3 regions of the Massilia suwonensis genome follow, and region 3 is predicted to be linked to each of the others. Evidence: predicted binding sites of a transcription regulator. Region 3 holds the regulator's gene; each other region holds the start of a gene.
What was found. Region 3 encodes LexA, which represses DNA repair genes until DNA is damaged. Its sites were predicted from a motif close to ACTGTATNNNNATACAGT; they were not measured.
Positions count from the first base shown of each region.

Region 1: ACFPQ5_RS14495 (PA0069 family radical SAM protein) is a predicted target of LexA. The motif match lies at 1,599-1,616, and genes of this name have one in related genera.
Region 2: dinB (DNA polymerase IV) is a predicted target of LexA. The motif match lies at 1,659-1,676, and genes of this name have one in related genera.

Region 1 is NZ_JBHSMR010000013.1:1,434,293-1,437,565, forward strand. It holds gene ACFPQ5_RS14490 (hypothetical protein) at 1-175, shown strand, start outside; gene ACFPQ5_RS14495 (PA0069 family radical SAM protein) at 406-1,533, opposite strand; gene ACFPQ5_RS14500 (tRNA-uridine aminocarboxypropyltransferase) at 1,642-2,265, opposite strand; gene ACFPQ5_RS14505 (NADPH-dependent FMN reductase) at 2,303-2,866, opposite strand; gene ACFPQ5_RS14510 (dienelactone hydrolase family protein) at 3,210-3,273, shown strand, end outside.
Region 2 is NZ_JBHSMR010000008.1:92,719-95,991, reverse strand. It holds gene ACFPQ5_RS03930 (S8 family serine peptidase) at 1-1,549, shown strand, start outside; gene dinB (DNA polymerase IV) at 1,700-2,776, shown strand; gene ACFPQ5_RS03920 (recombination-associated protein RdgC) at 2,863-3,273, shown strand, end outside.
Region 3 is NZ_JBHSMR010000013.1:1,578,502-1,581,774, forward strand. It holds gene rpsR (30S ribosomal protein S18) at 1-280, opposite strand, end outside; gene priB (primosomal replication protein N) at 322-615, opposite strand; gene rpsF (30S ribosomal protein S6) at 645-1,031, opposite strand; gene ACFPQ5_RS15150 (DUF6289 family protein) at 1,326-1,574, shown strand; gene lexA (transcriptional repressor LexA) at 1,734-2,369, shown strand; gene ACFPQ5_RS15160 (SEL1-like repeat protein) at 2,450-3,214, opposite strand.

The DNA.
Region 1 (3,273 bases), 140 kb from region 3:
CGCCAAGGTCATGCGCAGCAAGGAAGGCAAGTTCGAAGGCGTTTCTTTCATTAAGAACAAGGACAAGGCCACCGTCATGACCGTGGCCGAGGCCCAGGAAGTCATCGACTGGGCCGCGAGCAAGAAGAGTAACGCGAAAGAATACGCGACCAAGATCATCTGCCTGGGCCAATAGTCCCGATCATATCCCGCGCCCTGCGGGCTCAGCGCCTGCGCTTGCGCGGACCACCCTGGCCGGGAGGATTGTTTCCTCGTCCCTTGCCAGAAGGTTTGCCGGTCGTACTCGGACCATTCGGGGGACGCGGTGCGGGTTGAGGTTTGTTCGGCATGGCGGTCTCCTGGTTTGCACACCTTGGACCCACTGACCGTGCGCGGAGTTGCACCCTCTCGCGCCGGCCTTGCTTCTCAGAACAGATCCAGCTGCCCTGCCCCCTTCGCGCTCGCCTTGCCCACCGCCGCCGGCACCACCAGCGGCCGCCGGAACTGCGATGTGTCGAGCCGGTCGAAGCGGTTGCTCAGCTTGCCCAGCCCCATGCGTTCGACAGTCTTGGTGAAACGCTGGCGGATCAAATCGGCCCAGACGCCCTCCCCGCTCATGCGCTTGCCCCAGTCGCTGTCGTAATCCTTCCCGCCGCGCATCTCGCGCACGCGGTTCATCACGCGCTGGGCCCGCTCGGGGAAATGGGTTTCGAGCCATTCCTGGAACAAGGGATTGACCTCGAAGGGCAGCCGCAGCACGGTGTAGTGCGCGCTGACGGCGCCCGCGTCGCGCGCCGCTTCCAGGATGCGTTCGATTTCAGGCTCGGTCACAAAAGGGATGATCGGCGCCACGCTGACGCTGACCGGAATGCCGGCTTCGGTCAGCGTGCGGATGGTACGCAGGCGCCGTGCCGGGGCGGCGGCGCGCGGCTCCAGGGTGCGCGAGATTTCGGAGTCGAGCGTGGTGAGGGTAATCGCGGCGCAGGCCAGTCCCTTGGCCGCCATCGGGGCCAGCAAGTCGATATCGCGCTCGATCAGCGAGGACTTGGTGATCATGCCGACCGGGTGATTGCACTCGCTCAGCACCTCGAGCACCTGGCGCGTCAGGCGCTTGTCGCGCTCGCAGGGTTGATAAGCGTCGGTATTCACGCCGATGGCGATGTGTTCGGGTCGATAGCCGGGCTTGGCCAGCTCGCGCCGCAGCAACTCGGCCGCGTTGACCTTGGCAAATAGCTGGGTCTCGAAGTCGAGGCCGGGCGACAGGCCGAGGTAGCTGTGCGTCGGCCGCGCGAAGCAATAAATGCAGCCGTGCTCGCAGCCGCGGTAGGGATTCAGCGAAACCTTGAAGGGAATGTCGGGCGAGGCATTGCGCGACAGGATGCTTTTTGCGATCTCGTCCGTGACCTGGGTCTTGAAGCGCGGCGCGCCCTCGATGGCGATGCCGGCTTCCCAGCCGTCGTCGAAGCCTTCGCGGCCGTTGACTTCGTAGCGGCCCTGGATATTCGATACCGCACCGCGCCCGCGTGCCGCCACGAGCGGACGTGCGGCCACGATGGGCTGCTCGGCACTGTATTCCCGGTCAATTGTTCGTTCGCGCAGTTCCACTTGGGCACCTCGATACTGTATGTTTATACAGTATGGTACGCCGCTCCGGGTGTGAACTCAAGCGTGTCGTGTGTGCGGACGGTCCAGGGGCACGAAATCGGCTTGCTGTTGCACGAATCCGTCAAACGCATCGAACAGGGGCGCGACTTGCGCCATGTCGCCGCCGAGCTGGCCCAGCGCGTAGGCGGCGGCCTCCAGGCTCGACAGCTGGTCCGGCGCATGGGCCTTGCGGATGCGGTAGTTCGAGGCCGGCATGCTCGAGAGCGCCAGGCGCGGCAAGGCCTGCAGGGCCGGGTTCAGGTGCAGCATCTTGCGGCTCTTGCGCCAGGTGGCGTCGAGCACGACCAGGCGCAGCTGCTCCGCCGGCGGCAGTTCGCCCGCCGCGACTGCAGCGACGCCCGGCGTCTCGGGATACAGCAGCAGCGGCGTGCGCCCATCGGCATGCAGCAGCGCGTCGAGTTCGGCCGGATCGAACTGCTCCCCCACCGCCAGCGCGCTGCCGGCCACGCACAGGTGCAGCAGGCGCGCGCTGTTCTTGGCGTTCGCCACCTCCAGCGGATGCTGCAGGATCAATAGCGAGGACGACGCATCGACCGGGCGCACCCAGGCGCAGATGCAGGCCGACTGGGCGCGCAGGCAGGCCGCGCAGCTGGCGCGGCGGGAGGAAATCAGGGAAGACATCGGCGCATGCAAAAGGAAACAGGCGCCGATTGTAACGCTAGGCGCTCTTGCGCAGCGGCGCCAGCGCCCCGCTCCAGGCCACCACCTGGTCGAGCATGGCATTCACCGATCCCGTGTGGTGCGCGGCCGGCTTGAAGGTCGCGAAATTCTCGAAGTCGGTGAACAGCGACAGCATCACCTGGGCTCGCACGTCGGCCACCATCAGTTCGCCCATCACCAGGCGCAGGCTCTCGATCGCGCGCGCCCCGCCCGCGCTGCCGTAGCCGACAAAGCCGGCCGCCTTGTTGTTCCACTCTTTATAGAGGAAGTCGATGGCGTTCTTCAGCGCGCCCGAAGTGCCGTGGTTGTACTCGGGCGTGACGAAAACGAAACCATCGTACTGCGCAATTTTCTCGGCCCAGGCGATCGTGTGCGGCTGCGAGTACTGACCCATCGAGGGCGGCACCGGCTCGTCAAGCAGGGGCAAGTTGAAATCCTGGATATCGACCAGTTCGAACTGCGCATCGCTGCGCTTGCCCGCCGTCTCCATCACCCAGCGTGCCACGTCGAGTGCCTTGCGTCCTGGACGGGTGCTGCCCACGATTACCGCCACTTTCACCATGTCGTTCTCCTCGTGATTGGTTGGGAACTGCCGCAGCCATTCTAGTGAAAGTGCCTGGCGGGTCGCGCCGCCTTGCCGCCAAGTCACTCATAAATAAGTGACAAGACCGCGTCGATTTTACCGCTATCAAAGCGGCAATCTTTCTCGTTCAATCACGCTTCTCGAGGCCACAAGCGCAACAGTGGCAGCTTTCATTGTTGATGTATCTGAGCATCTTTACCACACACGAAAATTTAACTCTGGAATTGCCGAAACGGATATTGCCCTCGCGTTTCTAGGTGCCTAGAATCAATTTATTCCTTCAAGCAATTCTGTCGCACCGGCAGGCATTTCAGAGTCGCCCATGTTCAAAGTTCGTCCCGCTGTCCGCAAGATCACCGCCGCCCTGCTCGCCGGCCTGGCCATGT
Region 2 (3,273 bases), on a different contig from region 3:
CCTGCAGGCGCTGCGCGCCACCGCCACCGGCGCCCACGTCTTCAAGATCGACCGCAAGGTCTCGGTCAAGGAAGCCGCCGCGCTGGCCAAGGACATGATGGAACGCGACGCGACGATCGAGTACGCCGAGCCTGACCTGATCATGCGCAAGATGGCGACGCCGACCGATCCGATGTACACCCAGCAGTGGCACTACTACGAGACCACCGGCGGCCTGCGCCTGCCGGCAGCCTGGGACAGCTCGACCGGCACCGGCGTCAAGGTGGCGGTCATCGACACGGGTATCCGTCCGCACGCCGATCTCTCCGGCCAGTACGTAGGCGGCTACGACTTCATTTCCGACGCAGCGATCGGCAACGACGGCAACGGCCGCGACGCCGACCCATCCGATCCGGGCGACTGGACCGCCGCCAACGAGTGCGCCGCCGGCGAACCGGCATCGAGCTCGAGCTGGCACGGCACCCACGTGGCCGGCACCATCGCCGCCAAGACGAATAACGGCGTCGGCGTGTCCGGCGTGGCCTACAACGCCCGCGTCGTGCCGGTGCGCGTGCTCGGCAAGTGCGGCGGCTACACCTCCGACATCGCCGACGCGATCATCTGGGCTTCGGGCGGCACCGTCAGCGGCGTGCCGGCGAATGCCAACGTTGCCAAGGTCATCAACATGTCGCTGGGCGGCGGCGGTGCTTGCGGCACCACCACCCAGAACGCGATCAACAGCGCCCGTTCGCGCGGCACCGTGGTCATCGTCGCAGCTGGTAACGAGAACATGAACGCCAGCAACTCGAATCCGGCCAATTGCGCCGGCGTCGTGACTGTCGCTGCGACCAACCGCAACGGCGCCCGTGCTCCGTACTCGAACTACGGCACCGTGGTCGACGTCGCGGCACCGGGCGGCGATGCCAACGGCTACATCCTGTCGACGCTGAACGCCGGCACCAGCTCGCCTGGCGCGGACAACTACGCCGGCTACCAGGGCACCTCGATGGCGACCCCGCACGTCGCCGGCGTGGCTGCGCTGATGCTCGCGAAGAACAGCGCGCTGACGCCTGACGACATCGAAGCCAAGCTGAAGTCGACCGCACGTGCCTTCCCGGGCACCTGCTCGCAGTGCGGCACCGGTATCGTCGATGCGGCAGCAGCCGTCGCCGCCGCCAGCGGCGTGACGCCGCCGCCAACGACGACGATGTCGGAAACCGAGTCGAACAACACGATCGCAACCGCGAACACGATCAGCACCTCGGGCACCACCGTCAACGGCACCATGAGCGCCTCGACCGACTCGGACTACTTCCGCGTCCAGCTGCCGGCAGGTAAGACGCTGACGGCGACGATGACCCCGGGCCTGTCGACCGCCGACTACGACCTGTACATCTACAACAGTGCAGGCACGCAGCTGACCTACAGCGAGAACGGCGCCGGCGCAGCCGACACCGGCTCGGTGGTGAATAACGGCACCACCACCGCATCGGTCTATGTGCGCGTCAAGTACTACAGCGGCGGCACCGGTTCGACCAACGGCAAGTACACGCTGAAGGCGACCTGGTAATTTCACTCGCTGAGTAGTTAGCACCGAAGACGCGCGGCTTGCCGCGCGTCTTTTTTTGCCTGGAGCGCCGCCGCCTGCGCCTCTTGCACGGAATCCCAATTGACGAGATACTGTACAGAATTACAGTAGTCGGCTCCGGCCGCCGCCAGAGTGAACGCCCCCGCACGTAAAATCATCCATTGCGATTGCGACTGCTTTTATGCCTCGGTCGAGATGCGCGACGATCCGTCCCTGCGCGGGCGGCCGCTCGCCGTCGGCGGCCGTCCGGACCAGCGCGGGGTGGTGGCGACCTGTAACTACGAGGCGCGCCGCTATGGCATCCACTCGGCCATGGCCACTGCGCAAGCCATGAAACTCTGTCCGGAGCTGCTGGTCATCCCGCCGGCGATGGAAAAATACCGGATTGCCTCGCGCCAGATCATGGAGATCTACAGCGACTACACGGACCTCGTCGAACCGCTGTCGCTCGACGAAGCCTACCTCGACGTTTCCAATTCTCCGCACTGCAAGGGCAGCGCCACCCTGATCGCCCAGGAAATCCGCCAGCGCATCTTCGAGACCGTCGGCATCACAGCTTCGGCCGGCGTGGCGCCAAACAAATTCGTGGCGAAAATCGCCAGCGACTGGAACAAGCCGGATGGCCTGTTCCTGGTGCGCCCGGAAGAGGTCGACGCCTTCGTGGCGGCGCTGCCCGTGAAAAAGCTGCATGGCGTCGGCAAGGTGACGGCGGCGAAATTGAACAAGCTGGGCGCGCAGACTTGCGCCGACCTGCGCAGCTGGACCTTGCAGGAGCTGCAGCACCACTTCGGCAGTTTCGGCGCGCGGCTGCACAACCTGTGCCGCGGCATCGATTTCCGCGAAGTCAGCCCGGAGCGCGAGCGCAAATCGGTCAGCACCGAGGAAACCTATACCAATGATGTGCCGGACCTGCCGGCCTGCCTGGAACTGCTGCCCGATTTATATGAACACCTGCTGGGACGCATCAAACGTGCCGGTGCGGAAAAATTCATCAACAAGCTGTTTGTAAAAATCAAATTCGCGGACTTCCAGCAGACCACCGTCGAGTGCGTCGCCTATGCGCCACACCTGCCCACCTTCGCCCGCCTGATGGAAACCGGCTGGCTGCGCGCCAGCCGCCCCGTACGCCTGCTGGGCGTGGGCGTGCGCCTGGGCGACACCGAACATGTCGAACAGCTGAGCCTGTTTGACGAACACGCAACACATTAAAACGTTGTTGTTGCCGCGTGAAAATGTGGCGACTCCAGCGTGTAGAATGTCGTTCCCCTGAAATACTGAGACAACAGAAAGCAACTATGTGGTTCAAGAATCTTCAGATTTACCGCCTGCCCGCACCCTGGGCCTTTACGCCTGAACAGATGGAACAGGCGCTGGCGTCGCAAGCCTTCACGCCGGCGAACAGCAACGAACTGCTGCGCCAGGGCTGGGATGCGCCGCGTCCGAACGGCGGCCTGGTCCACGTCGTCAACAAGCAGATGCTGATGATGCTGGGCACCGAAAAGAAGCTGCTGCCGAGCTCGGTCATCAACCAGGTCGCCAAGGCCAAGGCCGCCGAACTGGAAGAACAGCAGGGCTTCCCGCCAGGTAAGAAGGCGATGAAGGAACTGAAGGAACGCGTGGCCGACGAACTGCTGCCGCGCGCGTTCACGATCCGCAGCAATACCTGGACCTGGATCGACCCGGTCAACGGCTGGTTGGTCGTCGAT
Region 3 (3,273 bases):
GCAGGTCGGTGTACGGCAGCAGCGCGAGGTAGCGTGCGCGCTTGATCGCGGTGTCGACCTGGCGCTGGTAGTGCGCCTTGGTGCCGGTCAGACGTGCCGGCATGATCTTGCCGTTTTCCTGGACGAAGTCCTTCAGGGTGTCGACGTCTTTGTAATCGACCTGTTCCACGTTTGCAGCGGTGAAGCGGCAGAACTTCTTACGCTTGAACAGCGGGTTCTGCTGTTTGCGCTTGAGTTTTTCTTTAGCCTTGTTTTTGTCGAACTTTTTACCGAATGCCATTTTGAGGCTCCTGTATATCTAAAAGGTGGGCCGCTAGGTAATTAAGCGGCAGCACTGAAATCAATGATGTGAAACACCAGGGCTTTGCTGTTGCGATTCTTCCTGGCCAGAAATCCCGTGAACTGGTGCGCGGCGCCCAGCTCTGCTGCTGCGAAACGGCCCGAAATTTCTCCCGCGGCGAACGCGGCGATTTCAAACTGGACCTGTCTCTCCACTCCTGCCTCGACCTGCTGCGAATTGTGCATCAGGATTGCCGAGACGACCGGCACGCCGGCGGGGGTGTAGCGCAGTACGTCGCGTTCAGCAATCGTCGCGACGACTTGAAGCTGGTTCACTAGGAGTTCACGATTCCTGGCAGAAGAATTCAGGCAGCGGCGGCCGGGGCAGCAGCCGGGGCTTCTGCGCGGTGGCTCTTGGCTGCGTCTTCGCGCTGGACCGACTTCATCATTGGCGATGGAGCGGTTTCAGCTTTCTTCATCTTCACGGTCAGGTGACGCAGCACGGCATCATTGAACTTGAATGCGGTTTCCAGCTCGACCAGGGTCTCGTTGTCGCACTCGATGTTCATGCAGATGTAGTGTGCCTTCGGCAGCTTCTGGATCTGGTAAGCCATCTGGCGACGGCCCCAGTCTTCCACGCGATGGATGTTACCGCCGCGGCTCGTCACCGTGGTCTTGTAACGCTCGATCATCGCCGGGACTTGCTCGCTTTGGTCCGGGTGGACGATAAAAACGATTTCATAATGACGCATGCAACACTCCTTGAGGACGTTTAAACAAATGCCCACCTCGGCGTCAAGACGAGTGTGGGAAGGGAAAGCCGGCAATTATAACGCGACTTCGAGCGCAGCACAATCACCCTAGGGGCAGGCAGCAGGGGCCAGGTACTTCTGTACGCCAGAGCTAAGCGTATAACCCTGCATGGATAAAATTTGCAAGTTTGTTGATTTAACATTTTAACTATGCCAACTTTCCTTGTCGCAACTTTGCGACTGGGATCAAATGTGCGTTTCAGACCTAACTTCATCATTTTAAGAAAGAATGACATGAAACTGAAAAAAGCTTCCCTGATCGGTGCAGCGCTGGCCTTCGTCGCCGCTGCCGCCTATGCAGCGCCGCCGTACGGCTACACGAATATTTACTATAGCGATGCAACATACTCGGTCGAGGTGGGCCACGCTGAATTCACCTGTTCCGGCCGGTGGTATCGATCTGGTGAAGAAACGGACTATTTCGTCAGGACGAACGAAAACCAATGCCGCTGGGGCGGCTGGGACCTCGATCCCTGGGGCTGATACATAGGTAATATGTAGGTAATCGAAGAGCATACGTTGGCTTGACCCGACGTATGCTCGCGATGAACAGCTTAAATTGCCTGCACTTGAAAGTATCACTTGCAAATCCACGAATACTGTACAAAAATACAGTCTGAATCATTAACCCGTGGTAGATCCATGCTCAAGCTCACTGCAAGGCAAGAACAGATCCTGAACCTGATCAAGGAAGCGATCGACAATACCGGCTTCCCGCCGACCCGCGCCGAAATCGCCAAAGAGTTGGGCTTCAAGTCGGCCAACGCCGCCGAGGAACACCTGCAGGCTCTGGCCCGCAAAGGCGCCATCGAGATCGTTTCGGGCACTTCGCGCGGCATCCGCCTGATCGGCGCCTCCACGCCGGAACCGGTGCCGCACGTGCCGGCCGCCCTCCTGATGTCGCTGCCGCTGGTCGGCCGCGTCGCCGCCGGCTCGCCGATTCTGGCCCAGGAACACGTCGAGGCCACCTACAACGTCGACCCGGCCATGTTCGGCGCCCGCCCCGATTTCCTGCTGAAAGTACGCGGCTGGTCGATGCGCGACGCCGGCATCATGGATGGCGACTTCCTCGCCGTCAAAAAGATCGACAGCGCCAAGAATGGCCAGATCGTCGTCGCCCGTCTCGGCGAAGACGTCACCGTCAAGCGCTACCGCAAGACCGGCGACACGATCGAGCTGCTGCCGGAAAACCCGGACTTCAAGGTCATCCGCGTGGAACCGGGCGACGAGTTCGCGCTCGAAGGCCTGGCGGTTGGCTTGATGCGCAGCTGGCACTGACCGGCGCATTCGACCTGCACACCGGATCGCTGCATCGGATCATAAAAAAAGCCGCTTACGCGGCTTTTTTACGTCCCGGTTTATTTCCCGGTCTGGCTGTAATTGCTCCTGCGCGCATCGATCTCGCGTTGGCGCTCGGCCGAAGGACCAGCGTCGATGATCGCCTTGTGTTCCTTGACGTAGGCTTCGGTCGCGCTGCGCCAGGCGGCAACGTCGGCGAGGACCAGCTTGGCACTTACCTTGGCCTCTTCCACCAGGTTTTCCTGCACCGTCGCCAGATAGGTCTTGGCGCGTTCGGTCTCTGACGCGTTCATGAGCTTCACGACATCGGCGGGAATGCGCTTGACGAGGGGCGAGGAGGCGTTCATGTTTTCGACGAAACCGTTGTAGCAGGCTTGCCAGTTGGAGATGGCCGCCGACACCCGCTCGATCTCGTCGGGCTGCTTGGAGATGGCCGGGATCCGGGGCGCGGGACAGTAATACTTTCCGCTTTTCAGCTCGGCTCCATCGTATTTGCCTACCCAATAATCGATGTCGGCGCGCCGCTCCACGCGCTGCTGCATGACGACCAGGGAGCTGGCGGCCACCGCATTGCCTTTGGCGGCCGCCTTGCGGAACCATGCCTCGGCCTTGGCCTCGTCCACGGCGCCCGCTTCGCCGTACCAGTACATCTGGCCCAATTGCTGCTGGGCGTCGACGTTGCCGGCATTGGCCAGCCTGGTGTACAGCGCGAGGGCTTCCGGATATTTTTTCTGCTCGAACAAGGCGTTGGCAGCGGCGAGATCGTTCGCGGCGCTGACGGGCAAGCTCGCGAACAGGACGGCACAAAACAGGAATTTTTTCATGGGAGTAACAGGTTGAGCAAGGCCCATCATACTGCGAGATGCGGCCCTGCTCAACCGGG